Regions from separate parts of the Pseudoalteromonas sp. SG43-8 genome, predicted to be linked through region 1. Evidence: predicted binding sites of a transcription regulator. Region 1 holds the regulator's gene; the other holds the start of a gene.

What was found. The regulator MetJ, encoded in region 1, represses methionine synthesis genes. The targets are predictions, from matches to a motif close to TAGACGTCTAGACGTCTA.
Region 2: a site for MetJ is predicted at 4,747-4,764, ahead of metA (homoserine O-succinyltransferase). Genes of this name have one in related genera too.

What each region holds. Positions count from the first base shown of each region.
Region 1 covers NZ_JACJEX010000014.1:577-8,675, forward strand. Annotated here, with positions in the region: gene metB (cystathionine gamma-synthase) at 1-959, opposite strand, end outside; gene metJ (met regulon transcriptional regulator MetJ) at 1,249-1,569, shown strand; gene H5122_RS17500 (malic enzyme-like NAD(P)-binding protein) at 1,634-2,875, opposite strand; gene rpmE (50S ribosomal protein L31) at 3,402-3,617, opposite strand; gene priA (primosomal protein N') at 3,848-6,034, shown strand; gene H5122_RS17515 (SPOR domain-containing protein) at 6,055-6,582, shown strand; gene hslV (ATP-dependent protease subunit HslV) at 6,662-7,180, shown strand; gene hslU (HslU--HslV peptidase ATPase subunit) at 7,192-8,099, shown strand, end outside.
Region 2 covers NZ_JACJEX010000005.1:126,512-134,610, reverse strand. Annotated here, with positions in the region: gene H5122_RS11640 (TlpA disulfide reductase family protein) at 1-419, opposite strand, end outside; gene H5122_RS11635 (histone deacetylase) at 482-1,390, opposite strand; gene H5122_RS11630 (PilZ domain-containing protein) at 1,444-1,809, opposite strand; gene ettA (energy-dependent translational throttle protein EttA) at 1,964-3,637, opposite strand; gene H5122_RS11620 (porin family protein) at 3,971-4,618, shown strand; gene metA (homoserine O-succinyltransferase) at 4,829-5,776, shown strand; gene H5122_RS11610 (homocysteine S-methyltransferase family protein) at 5,766-6,839, shown strand; gene metH (methionine synthase) at 6,848-8,099, shown strand, end outside.

The sequences.
Region 1 (8,099 bases):
GTTTTAAGACTAGTTAAAAATGCTGCAGCGTCGTTTATATCGCCTTTAATATCAAAACTAACCATGCCACCAAAGCCAAGTTGTTGTGCTTTAGCAAGCTCATGTTGAGGATGTGACTCAAGTCCTGGATAGTAAACTTGGCTTACAAAATTGGAGCTTTCAAGGTACTTAGCTATTGCTAGCGCATTTTCTTGGTGCTGCCTTAAGCGCACATTTAAAGTACGTAGACCACGAAGCGTTAAATAACTATCAAAAGGGGCGCCCGTAATACCAATATTATTTGCCCACCAAGCAAGCTCATCACCAAGCTCTTGTGTTGCAGCAATAACAGCGCCGCCCACTACATCTGAGTGCCCGTTAATATATTTAGTAGTTGAATGCACCACAATATCTACACCAAACTTAATAGGGTTTTGTAAGGCAGGAGACAAAAACGTGTTATCTGCGGCAACCAATGCACCGCATTGCTTAGCAACATCGGTAACCGCTTTAATATCGGTTAAACGAAGTACTGGGTTACTTGGAGTCTCTATCCAAATAAGCTTAGGTTTAATTGCTAAAATTTGTTGAAGGCTTTCTTCTTTTGTTAAATCTAATACTTCAAGCTTCAATAGTCCGCGTTTTTGTAACGATGTAAATAAACGATAGCTACCACCATAACAATCATGTGGAATTACTAACGTGTCGTCACTGTTAAGTAGCTGAGTAGCTAAATGCACGGCAGCCATACCAGTGGCCGTAATTATGCCACGAGCGCCGCCTTCAAGCTTAGCAAGCGTCTCTGCTAAAATATCACGATTAGGGTTACCACTGCGGCCATAATCATACTCACGCTTAGTATCAAAGTCGGCAAACGAATAAGTCGTTGATAAATAAATTGGCGGCACCACTGCACCATGATGTTTATCAGCATCAACGCCGTTACGTACAGCAATGGTCGCTTTGTTTTTTTCGCTCATATTCGTCACCTGATTAATTTGGATGTTTAGACGTCTAAAAGAGTAAGTTATCCGTTTTAATAAGTCAAAGTATTTTAAAGCTCTAGATGGCTAAAGTTAGGAAAGGCGTTTGCTAGTACCACATTTTAGCTCACAAAAGTGAGCTTATTTTTACATCCCAAATAGGCTTATTAAGATAGATCGGTATCTATTATTTGACTATCTTTTTTAAATCGATAGAATTTCACGCATATTTACACGCTTTTTATACCGTGTGAGAAATTAATAATCTGAGGCAACGATACATCTTATGGCTAAATGGAATGGTGAGTATATTCACCCATACGCAGAACACGGGAAAAAATCAGAGCAAGTTAAAAAGATCACCGTTTCGATCCCGCTAAATGTATTAAAAGTTTTAACGGATGAGCGTACGCGTCGTCAAATCAACAACCTTCGCCATGCAACAAATAGTGAATTGCTATGTGAGGCGTTTTTGCATGCATTTACTGGCCAACCTTTACCAAATGACGATGACCTACGTAAAGACAACGCAGAAAAAGTACCAGAAGAAGTTAAAAAGATAATGCAAGAAATGGGTTTAGAAGTGCCTATTTTAAACGAAGAATAAATCGTTACCTTTTTAATCAAAAAACCTCAGCATTGCTGAGGTTTTTTTGTTTAAGCGTTATATATTACGCCATATAATTTTCAGGCAAGTCAATTTGCGCAACACCCGACTCTACCGCAGCAAGTGCTACAGCTTTAGCTATACGCGGTAGTAAACGCGGATCCATTGGTTTTGGAATAATATACTGCGCACCAAACTCTAGCTTATCTACGCCTGCGGCTTTTAAAACTTCTGCAGGTACAGGCTCTTTGGCAATACTACGAATAGCCTCAACTGCAGCAATTTTCATTTCATCGTTAATCGCGCTTGCACGTACATCAAGTGCACCACGGAAAATAAACGGAAAACATAAAACATTGTTAACCTGGTTAGGGTAATCAGAGCGCCCTGTTGCCATAATTAAATCGTTGCGTGCGCCGTGAGCAAGTGCAGGATCGATCTCTGGATCTGGGTTTGAACATGCAAACACGACCGGTTTTTCTGCCATTAGTTTTAAATCTTCGGCAGCTAACAAGTTAGGACCCGAAACACCAACAAACACATCAGCATCTGCAATTACATCTTGCAATGTGCGTTTATCGGTATTGTTAGCAAAAAGCTGTTTATATTCATTTAAATCATCGCGACGAGTATGAATAACACCTTTACGGTCAAGCATATAAATGTGTTCACGCAGTGCACCACACTTAATTAACAGTTCCATACACGCAACTGCAGCAGCGCCTGCACCTAAACATACAATTATTGCATCTTCAATTGATTTACCTTGTACTTCTAGCGCATTTAACATGCCGGCAGCCGTCACAATGGCGGTGCCGTGTTGGTCGTCATGAAAAACAGGAATGCTACAACGCTCTATTAATGCTTTTTCAATTTCAAAACACTCTGGTGCTTTAATATCTTCAAGGTTAATACCACCGAATGTGTCAGCAATATTGGCAACCGTGTTAATAAAGTCTTCTGTTGTTTTGTGCTTTACTTCAATATCAATAGAATCAAGCCCTGCAAAACGTTTAAACAATAACGCCTTGCCTTCCATTACGGGCTTAGACGCTAAAGGACCTAAATTACCCAAGCCCAAAATTGCAGTACCATTAGTGATAACCGCAACCATGTTACCCTTACCGGTATATTTATATGCATTTGCAGGATCTGCGGCAATTTCACGTACAGGCTCAGCGACACCTGGGCTATAAGCTAGGGCTAAGTCTTGAACTGTTTCAGCTGGTTTTGTTAGCTCAATGCTAATTTTACCAGGTACGGGATGTGAGTGATAATGTAGTGCTTGTTCACGAAAGTCAGACATAACGCGATGGTATCCTGCAATTTAAGTTAAAGTGAGAGGTGGAGTCTTGGGGTACGATACCCTTATTATTTTTAAATTCCAAGCAATATCAGGTCTATCCTGTTATATGCTATATCCTTTAATTTTAAGAGGTTTTTCAGTAACTTTGCAGGATTATATAAACATTTGATAAATAAAAATTCACCAAAAAAGTAAGTTTTGAGGTGCGTTTATGTCTATTAAAATATTAAAAAAATGTATGTTTAACGTATCATCATAAACTTAAAATAACAGCCTACTACACTACTTTAAAAACAGATAAGCCCACGTTAGCTACTTTTATCAACCTAGTTAAAATTTGTACTATTTAAAATATAGAGAATATCTATCAATTTGTCTGCAAAGGTTTATGCATACTCAGAATAAGAATAGGAAATAGTTATGCAAGGTGTGATGTAGCTCGAGCAAGCTAAATAAGATAAGAAGTGGTAAATTTTAGACACAAAAAAAGCACCCTAAGGTGCTTTTTTTAACTAAACAGCAATAATTACTTCTTGCTGCTAAGTGCACCGAAGCGCTTGTTGAAGCGATCAACACGGCCGCCAGTGTCTAAAATCTTTTGCTTACCAGTGTAAAACGGGTGACACGCAGAACATACGTCTAAGTGAATATCTTTACAAAGAGTTGAGCTAGTTTCGAATTTGTTTCCGCATGAACATGTTGCAGAAATTACTTCGTACTTAGGGTGAATACCTTCTTTCATAGGAACCTCTAGTTAAGGCCGCATCGCTCTCCAAACCCGAAGTCTGGCACCATACGTCGTTAAAACAAATTTGTTGGTGGCGGATTTTATCCAACAACCTTCCCCTGCACAAGTATTTATTTATCTTTTCGCTAAAAAAGTGAACAATCTCTTTCTCAAGTACTATTGCTAGTAGGTTTTTAGCGGTATTTTTAGTACATTACAGCATTAATTTTACGGGTTGAGTTGTTATGAGTTTTGTTGAAGTTGCTATTAAAGTCCCGCTTCCACGCACCTTTGATTATAAAATAGAAGAGCAGCTCAGTGGCTTATCAACACCCATACTACCGGGTATGCGGGTTTTAGTACCTTTTGGTAATCAAAAAAAAGTAGCTGTTGTTCTGGGTATTAAAAACAGTACCGACGTCCCTTTAGATAAAATTAAGAATATTATAGAGGTAATAGACGATACCCCTATTTTAAGCGCCCAACATTTAGAACTCCTTAGCTTTACTGCCCGCTATTATTGCTATCCCTTAGGCGAAACTATTCACATAGCGCTACCAAGTGCACTTCGCCAAGGTGAATCGCCAGATAAAACCAGTATTAATATGGTTGCCCTGACAGAAAAAGGTGCAAAAGTACCGTCATTAAAAGCTAAAACACAGCTCAATTTATTAAAGCAGTTATCGCAATCGGGGAAATCATCGTTAACCGAATTAAAAGCTCTTGGCTTTAGTAAAAAAACAATCGATAGCCTAATAGATAAAGAACTCATAACACAAACTATTGAGCACGATAACCAATGGCAAAGTGTTGCTCCAACTGTCGGTAGTAAACCAGTACTTAATAAAGAACAAGCGGTTGCCTGTACGGCAATAAATCAAAGTAGTGGATTTAGCAGCTTTTTATTAGAAGGCGTAACTGGCAGTGGTAAAACAGAAGTGTATTTACAGTGCCTAGAAGAAGTACTCAAACGTGGCGAGCAAGCATTAGTATTAGTGCCAGAAATAGGCTTAACGCCACAAACTGTAAACCGTTTTCGTCGCCGCTTTCCTGATACACCCATTATGCTTTGGCATTCAGCCCTTACCGACAACGAGCGATTGCAAACATGGCGTTTTTGCGAAAAAGGCAGTTGTGCAATAGTTATAGGCACACGTTCGAGTATTTTTCTGCCATTTTTAAAACTCGGTATGATCGTTGTCGATGAAGAGCACGATTCATCATTTAAGCAACAAGATACCCTTCGTTACCATGCTCGTGATTTGGCCGCATACAGAGCTTTTCAGCATAAAATACCACTTATATTAGGCAGTGCTACACCCGCACTTGAAACACTTCACAAAGCAATTAATAACAAATATCAGCTACTAAGTTTAACCGAGCGCGCGCAAACTGCGACAGATAACCAATTTAAGTTACTCGATATGAAAGGCCAACCCGACCAAGCAGGTATTGCACATGCAAGCCTTGCAACTATGCGCCAACACTTAAATCGCGGTAAACAGGTTATGGTTTTTTTAAATCGTCGAGGTTTCTCACCCACTCTTATTTGCCATGAATGTGGCTGGCTAAGTGAATGTAAACGCTGCAGTACCAGCGCCACATTTCATAAAGCGATTGGGCAAATGATTTGTCATCACTGTGGCGATCAATACCCTGTTCCTCACCAATGTCCTGATTGTGGAAGTACGCAAATATTTCCAAATGGCAAAGGTACAGAGCAAATTGAAGAGTTTTTATCGACCGAGTTTCCAGATACACCCGTTACTCGCATAGACCGCGATTCAACTCGCCGTAAAGGCAGCCTTGAAAAAGCACTAGATGAAATAAACCTAGGCGGTGCACGCATTTTAGTTGGCACACAAATGCTTGCCAAAGGCCATCACTTTGCAGATGTAAGCCTTGTTATAATTTTAGACGTAGATAGCGGTTTATACTCATGCGACTTTAGGGCGACAGAGCATTTAGCACAGTTAGTTACTCAGGTCGCGGGGCGAGCTGGGCGTTCAGGGGAACCTGGGCAAGTATTATTACAAACACACTTTCCAGAACACCCGCTTTTACAAGACTTAGTTAATAATGGTTACCAAGACTTTGCTCGCTTTGCACTGAGTGAACGCGATGATGCAGACTTACCACCCATTACAAATATGGCTATTGTCCGTGCACAAGGACACAGCATTAAGCTAGTCGTCGATTTTTTGACGGATTTGGTTCCTGTGAATGGGGTATCTGGTATACAATTGCTCGGTCCGATCCCTGCTCCACTTGAAAAAGTCGCAGGTATGTATCGTTTTCAATTACATATTCAAGCGCAAGATCGCCGCATATTACATCAGTACCTTGCGCAAATGGTTGATTATTTAAGTTCAAGTAAACTTGCACAAAAAGTACGCTGGAGCTTAGACGTAGACCCTATAGACATGATTTAGGTTAAGGCCAAAATAACACCATGGCACAGCACGATTATATTAACAAAAAGCCTGCAGGCAGAAACAGTAAAAAAAACGCACCCGCTAAAAAACCATTTCCTATTCTTTTAGCTGTCATAGCCATCTTACTCGTCAGTGGTTTTGCTTATACATTATGGTTTATTAAAAGTAATGCAGATCCAAAACTTGTCGAAAAACAAGCAAACCCCACTGCGCCCGCAAAAGTAGAAGTGGTTATTCCACGCACACCAGAGTTTATTAAAGAAATTAGAAACCACGAGATTCAAGTTGAAGTGAAAGAACTTGAGCAAAAAGGCCCTTACGTTATGCAGTGTGGTTCGTTTAAAACCCACGCACAAGCGGAATCGCTAAAAGCTAAAATAGCATTTGCAGGCCTCATTTCTGAAATAAAACAGGCTGAAGGCAGCAATGGTACTTGGTATAAAGTGCGCTTAGGCCCTTATAAAACCAAACGCCAAGCCGAAAGTGATAAAAACAAACTTAAACGTGTAAAAATAGTCGGCTGCGGAATTTGGGGCTGGACTTGAAAATAAACCATTCACCCATATAACCTCTTCATAATCGTTTTTTACGAGTTGCCTCTGCAGCTCGATGATGAGGAATAACATGACTACTATCGTAAGTGTACGCCGTGGCGACAAGGTTGTAATTGGCGGCGATGGCCAAGTGTCTCTTGGTAATACCGTAATGAAGGGCAACGCCCGTAAAGTTCGACGTCTTTATAATGGCAAAGTAATCGCTGGTTTTGCCGGCGGTACTGCTGATGCCTTCACTCTTTTCGAACGCTTTGAAAGCAAATTAGAAATGCACCAAGGAAACCTAACTAAAGCCGCAGTAGAAATGGCTAAAGATTGGCGCAGCGACCGTGCACTTCGAAAACTCGAAGCTCTGCTCGCTGTTGCAGACGAAACAGCCTCTTTAATTATTACCGGTAATGGCGATGTGGTTCAACCTGAAAACGACCTAATTGCAATTGGCAGTGGTGGTAACTTTGCACAATCAGCTGCAACCGCCCTTTTAGAAAATACAGATTTAAGCGCTCGTGAAATAGTAGAGAAAAGCTTAACTATTGCAGGCAACATCTGCGTATTTACTAATAACTTCCAAACAATCGAAGAATTATAATAGGAACTATCATGTCTGATATGACCCCAAGAGAAATTGTTCACGAGCTAGATCAGCACATTATAGGTCAGGCTAAAGCAAAAAAAGCAGTGGCTATCGCACTTCGTAACCGCTGGCGCCGCATGCAACTCAAAGAAGATTTACGCAGCGAAGTAACACCAAAAAACATTTTAATGATTGGTCCAACCGGTGTAGGTAAAACAGAAATTGCCCGCCGATTAGCAAAACTTGCTAACGCACCCTTTATTAAAGTAGAAGCGACTAAGTTCACTGAAGTTGGCTATGTTGGTAAAGAAGTTGAGACTATCATCCGCGATTTAGTCGATGTATCAATTAAAATGACTCGCGAACAGCAGACTAAGAAATTTAAACATCGCGCCGAAGAAGCAGCAGAAGAGCGCATTTTAGATGCCCTTTTACCACCAGCGAAAGATCAATACGGCGAAACGCAGCGTGATGATAACTCATCAACTCGCCAAACGTTCCGTAAAAAGCTACGTGAAGGTCAGCTAGATGATAAAGAAATTGAAATCGATTTAGCACAAGCACAACCAAACGTAGAAATTATGGCGCCTCCTGGTATGGAAGATATGACCAACCAGCTACAAAGCATGTTTCAAAACATGGGCGGCGATAAGCGCACTAAGCGTAAACTAAAAATCAAAGAAGCCTTCAAACTATTAACGGAAGAAGAAGCCGCTAAATTAGTAAATCCTGAAGAGCTAAAAGAGCAAGCTATTTTTGCAGTAGAGCAAAACGGTATTGTGTTTATTGATGAAATAGACAAAATTTGTAAGCGCGGCGATTCTTCAGGTCCAGATGTGAGCCGAGAAGGTGTTCAGCGCGACTTACTACCGCTAATTGAAGGTTCAACTGTAAATACTAAGCACGGAATGGTTAAAACTGACCATATGCTGTT
Region 2 (8,099 bases), on a different contig from region 1:
AGCCAAATTACATTGCCTTCTTTATTTACAAACAATGTAGTAGGTGTGCCTCGTATACCTAATTGCTGTGCTATTGCATCGGCTTTTACAGCTGTTTTAAAAGTATAGCCTCTTTCGCTAAGTGCTTTAGCGGGAATGGCATCGTCATCTTCTTTAAAGCTCACGGCAATAACTTTTAAGCCCATATCATCAATTTTTTGAAGTGCTGGCTGCAGCTTTTTACAATACGGACACCACGTTGCCCAAAAGTGTAAAACGTAAGGCTGACCTAATAAATCTTGAGTGTTGAGAGCAGAACCATCAGCCATTTGTAAATTTAATGTAGGTAGCTTAGGGTATGTTGCTTCTGAGCTTGTATCTTGTGCGTAAGCTGTAAAGCTTAATAAAATTAGCGTGATGGTAATAAATAACTGTTTCATAATATGCTCGTTTTTATTTTACATATTAAATAAGAACGATAATTTAACATTTTTCTTTCAAACTAAAAGCCAGCCGCTTGTTCAACAACAATAGCATGGCGCTTTGCTAGGCGAAGGTGATCTCTATCGTAACCTCCACCTATCACAGTAGCTACAGGTGTATTATGTTCAAGGCAGCGTTTTAGCACTAAATGGTCACGCTTAACTATGCCATCCCAGCTGATATCTAATTTACCCAAGCCATCGCCTTGCCAAATATCAACGCCAGCATCGTAAAGTACCAAGCTTGGGTTTAGCTCTTTAAGTAAATAACTCAAGGTGTCGTCAACTACGGCAAGGTATTCGTCGTCCTTCATATTATTTGCCAGGCCAATGTCTAAATCGCTAGCGGACTTTCTAAAGGGGAAGTTTTTTTCACAATGGATAGAGCAAGTATACGCATAGGGTTGATGCTGTAACATTGCGGCTGTGCCATCACCTTGGTGCACGTCTAAATCAAAAATAAGTACGTTAGTTACCTCACCCGATTCAATTAAAGTTTGCGTGGTGAAGGCCAAATCGTTAACCATACAAAAACCTGAACCAAAGTCATTATGTGCGTGATGTGTACCACCAGCAAGATGACACGCTATACCATGTTTAAGTGCTAAACGAGCTGTTTGTAAAGTACCTTGAGGAGCTGTAAAGGTACGTGCCATAAGCTCTTTTGACCAAGGTAGACCAATGCGACGCATTGCTTTTTCATCTAAGCGGTTGAGCCATAAATCTTGGATATAATTATCGCAATGCACAAGCTCAAGGGGCTCTGGCGTGCCTAATATTGGCTCAACTAGGTTACTGCCGATTAAACCAAGCTCTGCAACATGTTGATATAAATGTGCAAATTTACTCATTACAAAGCGATGCTTGGGATCAAAGCTAAACGAGTAGTTAGGATGGTATACCAAAGGCAAATGAGGATTTAAGCGCATATTTACAAGCTTTATAAAGTTTGCGCTATGGTAATCAACTTAAGAGAATGAGTCTATTGTGAGTCATTAATAAGTGACGCTAATTCGCGATGCAGTAGCTCATCATCGGCTAAGTTTAGCTCTATTAATCGCTTTAAATAAGTAATACTGTCTATATCAATATGATGGCATTTTAAACCAATATGATCGGCTTCAATATGGCAAATTACTACTTCCATTTTTATTTCTATATCGCTTTGAGGCAATGTAAAACGCAGTATTGCTTGCGTATTGTGGCTGCCAATAAATGCATCACAATTAGTGACCAACGCGCCATGTAGCGATAGATCGAGTAATTTACACGGATACTGTTGGCTATCAAAACATAACAGAGCGTTAGTTGAAAATAGCACACGAGAAAACTGTCGACGATTTTGCATAACCTAATTTAGCCTTACTGTTTTTATAATAAATTAAGCATAGCGGGTAATTCTCTACATGCTAGCAAGATGTGCTCCTGTAATGCTGGTGGCATAAAAAAGCCCTGCAAAGTGCAAGGCTTAAGTTATACAAACATAAAATTAACCAATATTTTTAGCCAATTTTTTTGTATTTAATACGTTTAGGTTGAGTTGCCTCAGCGCCTAGGGTCTTTTTAAGCCACTCTTCATATTCAGTGTAGTTACCATCAAAGAAGTTAATTTGACCTTCATCACGGTAATCTAAAATATGTGTAGCAATACGGTCAAGGAACCAACGGTCATGCGAGATACACATTACACAACCTGGGAACTCTAAAATAGCGTTCTCCAGTGCACGTAGTGTTTCAACGTCCAAGTCGTTGGTTGGCTCATCGAGTAGTAACACATTGCCGCCAGCTTTTAATAACTTAGCAAGGTGTAAACGGTTACGCTCACCACCTGATAGGTCTTTAACAAACTTTTGCTGATCGTTACCTTTAAAGTTAAAGCGACTTACATATGCTCGGCTTGGGAACTCAAAGTTACCAATTTTCAGTACGTCTTGTCCGTCTGATATTTCTTGGAAAACAGTTTTGCTTTCGTCCATACCGTCGCGGAACTGATCAACAGTAGCTAGGTGTACTGTTTCGCCAACGCTGATGCTACCGCTGTCTTGCGTTTGCTCACCGCTTATCATTTTAAACAGTGTTGATTTACCCGCGCCATTCGCACCAATAATGCCCACAATGGCACCTTTTGGCATGCTAAAGCTTAAGTCATCAATTAAAACACGATCGCCAAAACTCTTACGAAGATTAGTTACTTCAAGTACTTGGTCACCTAAACGCGGACCAGGTGGGATAAACATCTCGTTAGTTTCGTTACGTTTTTGGTAATCAGACTGCTGCATTTCAGTAAACTGAGCCATACGTGCTTTTGACTTAGCTTGACGACCTTTAGGGTTTGAACGAACCCATTCAAGTTCTTGCGCAATTGATTTTTGACGAGCTTTTTCAGATTTTTGTTCTTGTTGTAAGCGCGCATCTTTTTGTTCAAGCCAAGAAGAGTAGTTACCTTCCCATGGAATACCTTCACCACGGTCAAGCTCCAATATCCAACCAGCTACATTATCAAGGAAGTAACGGTCATGCGTTACTGCCACAACAGTGCCTTCGTAATCGTGTAAGAAGCGCTCTAACCATGCAACCGACTCAGCATCTAAGTGGTTAGTAGGCTCATCAAGAATAAGCATGTCTGGTTTTTCAAGTAATAATCGACATATAGCAACACGGCGACGCTCACCACCTGAAAGGTGCTCAATTTTAGCATCCCACTCTGGCAGGCGAAGTGCATCAGCTGCGCGTTCTAAAACGTTGTCGATGTTATGACCATCGTGCGCTTGAATAACAGCTTCGAGCTCGCCTTGCTCTTTTGCAAGTGCGTCAAAGTCAGCGTCTTCCATGGCGTATTCGTTATACACTTCGTCAAGACGTTTAAGTGCATGCTTAACTTCGCCAACAGCTTCTTCAACAGTTTCACGTACTGTTTTACTTTCGTCTAAAATAGGTTCTTGCGGTAAATAACCAATTTTAGTACCAGGCTGAGGATGTGCATCACCTTCAAAATCTTGGTCAACACCGGCCATAATACGCAGTAACGTAGATTTACCAGAACCGTTTAAACCAAGCACACCAATTTTAGCGCCAGGAAAAAAGTGCAACGAAATATCTTTTAAGATAGTGCGCTTAGGTGGCACAACCTTAGATACTCGACTCATCGAGAATATAAATTTATCAGGTAAAACCATGGAGGAAAGCCTTCAAATAATAATAAAAATTTCAATGTTGTATTGTAGTGGCTGACGGGTGAAACAGTCAACGAATGCTGTATAGAACAATACACTTACCTAAGCGGTACTTTGTTTTGATTGCTCGTTAAAAACACTACTATTACAGGATTTCTATTGTGTAAAATTCTGTAATCTATTGTTTTATATTGTTCAAATACATTCCATTTTTAACAAAAGTGGTACAGTATATTTACAAACTGTAAAGTATAAGCAAGTTATATAGGCAGGCCACACTTAGTTTGTTGTTCAACATCACATTATTAAATATTACAAAGGTTTAAAGGAATGAACATGAATATAGTTACAAAGTTAGGGGCATTACTTTTAGGTTTATACTCATTTTCGAGCCAAGCAGACATACTCCATGTAAATGGTTATTACCAAGGAATAGGGATAGGGTCTACGCAAATTGATGTATACGAGAGTGATAGCATACAGTTTACAACGCTTTACGGCCGGTTTGGATATCAGTTTTCGCGTTACTTTGCATTAGAAGGGCGTATAGGGTTTGGGTTAAATGATGAGTCAACGCCTCTACACGGAATTGTTTACACTCAGAACCCACAGGACGGCTCGCTTAGTTCAGAATTCATTAAGAGCGAAATCGATTCGAGCCTTGATTTGCAAACAAGTATATTTGTAAAAGCTAATTATCCAATTTCATCTCGAGCTGATGTGTTTTTATTTGGTGGCTATGGTAGAAATAAATTAAGTTACAATGAAGGCGACTTAAAAAACCTTGCAGAATCAATAACTGGTACAGATACAAATTCTACGCTAATAACTGAGCAAAACTACGATGAAGGCGGCGTAACGTACGGAACCGGCATTGACTTTAGGCTAACTCAACGCTGGCAAGTAAGTGCTGAATACCAATATTTTGATACAAATGAAGGCGATATTTACGCTCTTAATTTATCTGTAAATTATCGTTTTTAATTATAATAGCGCTACTGATTTTAGTAGCGCTGTTTCAATTCACTAAAACAAAGTACTTCAATATAAATGCACTGCCCCTCATCTATAGCTTTTAGTAAGTCTTAAAAAAACCATGAATAAATTTCATTTGGACATCTATACATCTAGAGGTTGATATTTTTTACTTTCAGTTCATAATTAAGCCTCGGTTTTTATGAGCAGGAGTAAAGTATGCCAATTACAGTAAAAGACGAGTTGCCGGCAATTGCACGTTTACGTCAAGAAAACGTATTTGTAATGCCAAAAAGTCGTGCAAAAACGCAAGAAATACGCCCAATGCGTTTGGCTATTTTAAACTTGATGCCTAATAAAGTAGAAACCGAAGTTCAGTTTATTCGCTTACTTGCCAATTCGCCTTTGCAAGTAAACGTAGAACTACTGCGCCTCGACACTCACCGCAGTAGCAGCAATTCAGAAGAGCACCTTGATACCTTTTACCGTTATTTTTCTGAGGTTAAAGACAACAATTACGATGCATTAATAGTAACCGGTGCGCCACTTGCGCATTTAGAATACGACGATGTAGCGTATTGGGATGAGCTAAAAGTCATTATTGATTGGGCTGAGCAACACGTTACCTCTACGTTGTTTTCGTGTTGGGCAGCGCATGCAGCGTTATATCACCGTTACAATTTAAAACGCGATTTAAAAGACGATAAACTGTGTGGCGTATTTACTCACCAGTGTTATTTTGATCACGGTGCACTGACTCGCGGATTCGACGATACCTTTTTAGTACCGCACTCACGCTACGGCCATATTGATATAAATAAAATAAACGCCTGTGAAGAACTCGTTGTACTGGCAGGTTCTGAGCGAGTAGGGGCTTACTTACTTAAAAACAAATCGGGTAGCCAAGTGTTTATAACCGGCCACCCAGAGTACGACGCCGACTCGCTAAAAGCAGAATACGAGCGCGATTGTAAAAAAAGCCCTAATGCACCAAAGCCCGAAAATTACTTTCCGGATGACGATGCAACCAAACAACCTTCAAAAACGTGGCAAAGCCATGCTTTTTTACTTTTTTCGAACTGGTTAAATTACTACGTGTACCAAACCACACCGTATGATATTAATTTAGTTAGCCAAGACGTGAGGACTAACAACTATGCCGAATAACGCGCCTACAAATAATAAGCAAGCCGAAATAAGCGCCGCATTAAAAGAACGCATTTTAATTTTAGATGGCGCTATGGGCACCATGATCCAAGATCATAAGCTAGAAGAAGAAGACTATCGCGGAGAGCGTTTTAAAGACTGGCATGTATTAATTAAAGGCAATAACGATTTATTAAGCCTAACTAAGCCCGACTTAATCACTGATATTCATCGTGGTTTTTTATCGGCGGGCGCCGATATTATCGAAACCAACACGTTTAACTCGACCACTATTTCGATGGAAGATTACGACATGGCAAACCTAAGCCGTGAAATAAACGTAGAGTCGGCTAAATTAGCACGCGCAATTTGCGATGAATTTACGGCTAAAACGCCAGAAAAGCCGCGCTATGTAGCCGGTGTTTTAGGGCCGACATCTAAAACGTGTTCAATTTCGCCAGACGTAAACGATCCGGGTTACCGAAACGTCACCTTTGATAAGCTGGTTACTGCGTATGTAGAGTCTACCCTTGCATTAATGGAAGGCGGCGCCGACTTAATACTAATTGAAACTATATTCGACACGCTTAATGCAAAAGCCGCCTCGTTTGGTGTAGAAGAAGCCTTTGAGCAAGCAGGGCGCACATTACCAGTTATGATCTCGGGCACTATTACCGACGCTTCAGGGCGTACGCTTTCTGGGCAAACAACCGAAGCATTTTATAACTCTATTCGCCATATTAAGCCTATTTCGATTGGTTTAAACTGCGCGCTTGGCCCTGATTTACTGCGCCAATATGTAGAAGAGCTTTCGCGCGTGTGCGAAACCTTTACATCGGTACACCCTAATGCGGGCTTGCCTAATGAGTTTGGTGAATACGACTTAGAAGCGCCTGAAATGGCAGCCGAAATTATCGATTGGGGTAAATCGGGCTTTATTAATATAGTAGGTGGATGTTGTGGCACCACGCCTGCGCATATTCGTGCTTTTGCAAAAGGTTTAGCAGGCGTTAAACCACGCCAACTGCCAGAGCTTGAAGTACGCATGCGTTTATCAGGTCTTGAAGCCTGTAACTTAAACTAGGAGCCAACATGACCCAACAAATAGCAGTATTTACTAATGTCGGCGAACGTACCAATGTAACCGGTTCTGCCATGTTTAAACGTTTAATCATGGAAGAAGACTTTGAAGCTGCGCTAACAGTGGCTCGCGAGCAAGTAGAAAATGGCGCACAGGTTATTGATATAAACATGGACGAAGCCATGTTGGACTCAAAAGCCGCGGTGGTTAAGTTTTTAAACTTAATAGCCTCAGAGCCTGATATTTCACGCGTACCCATTATGGTCGACTCCTCTAAATGGGAAGTAATAGAAGCAGGCCTAAAGTGTATTCAAGGTAAGGCCATTGTTAATTCTATATCGCTAAAAGAGGGCGAAGAGCCGTTTATTCGCCAAGCTAAAATAATAAAACGTTTTGGTGCAGCTGCCGTTGTAATGGCGTTTGATACTGACGGGCAAGCTGATACAGCAGACCGAAAATATGAAATATGTGCCCGCAGCTACAAAATATTAGTAGAAGACATTGGTTTTCCACCAGAGGATATTATATTCGATCCTAATATATTTGCCGTAGCCACCGGTATAGAAGAGCACGATAACTACGCAGTAGAATTTATTGAAGGCACACGCCGTATTAAGCAAAACTTACCGCACTGTAAAGTGTCGGGCGGGGTGTCTAATGTATCGTTTTCATTTAGAGGTAATAACCCAGTACGTGAAGCTATTCACTCGGTATTTTTATACCACGCCATAAAAGCGGGTATGGATATGGGGATTGTAAATGCAGGGCAACTCGCCGTTTACGACGACATACCAGAAGAGCTTCGTAAAGCCGTTGAAGACGTAATACTTAACACAGACCCAGGTGCAGGCGAGCGTTTAGTAGAGCTTGCACCAAAATACTCTGGTATGGCACAAGCCGAGCGAGTCGAAGATTTAGAATGGCGTACATGGCCTGTAGAAAAACGCCTTGAGCACGCGCTTGTAAAAGGCATTACTACCTTTATAGATGAAGATACCGAAGAGTGCCGCGCTGCTGCCGATAAACCTATTCACGTAATTGAAGGGCCGTTAATGGATGGCATGAACGTGGTAGGTGATTTATTTGGCGCAGGTAAAATGTTTTTACCACAAGTGGTTAAATCGGCGCGCGTAATGAAACGAGCCGTAGCTTACCTAGACCCATTCATTGAAGCCGAAAAAGAAGAAGGTTCAACCAATGGTAAAATAGTGATGGCGACCGTAAAAGGCGACGTACACGACATAGGTAAAAATATTGTAGGCG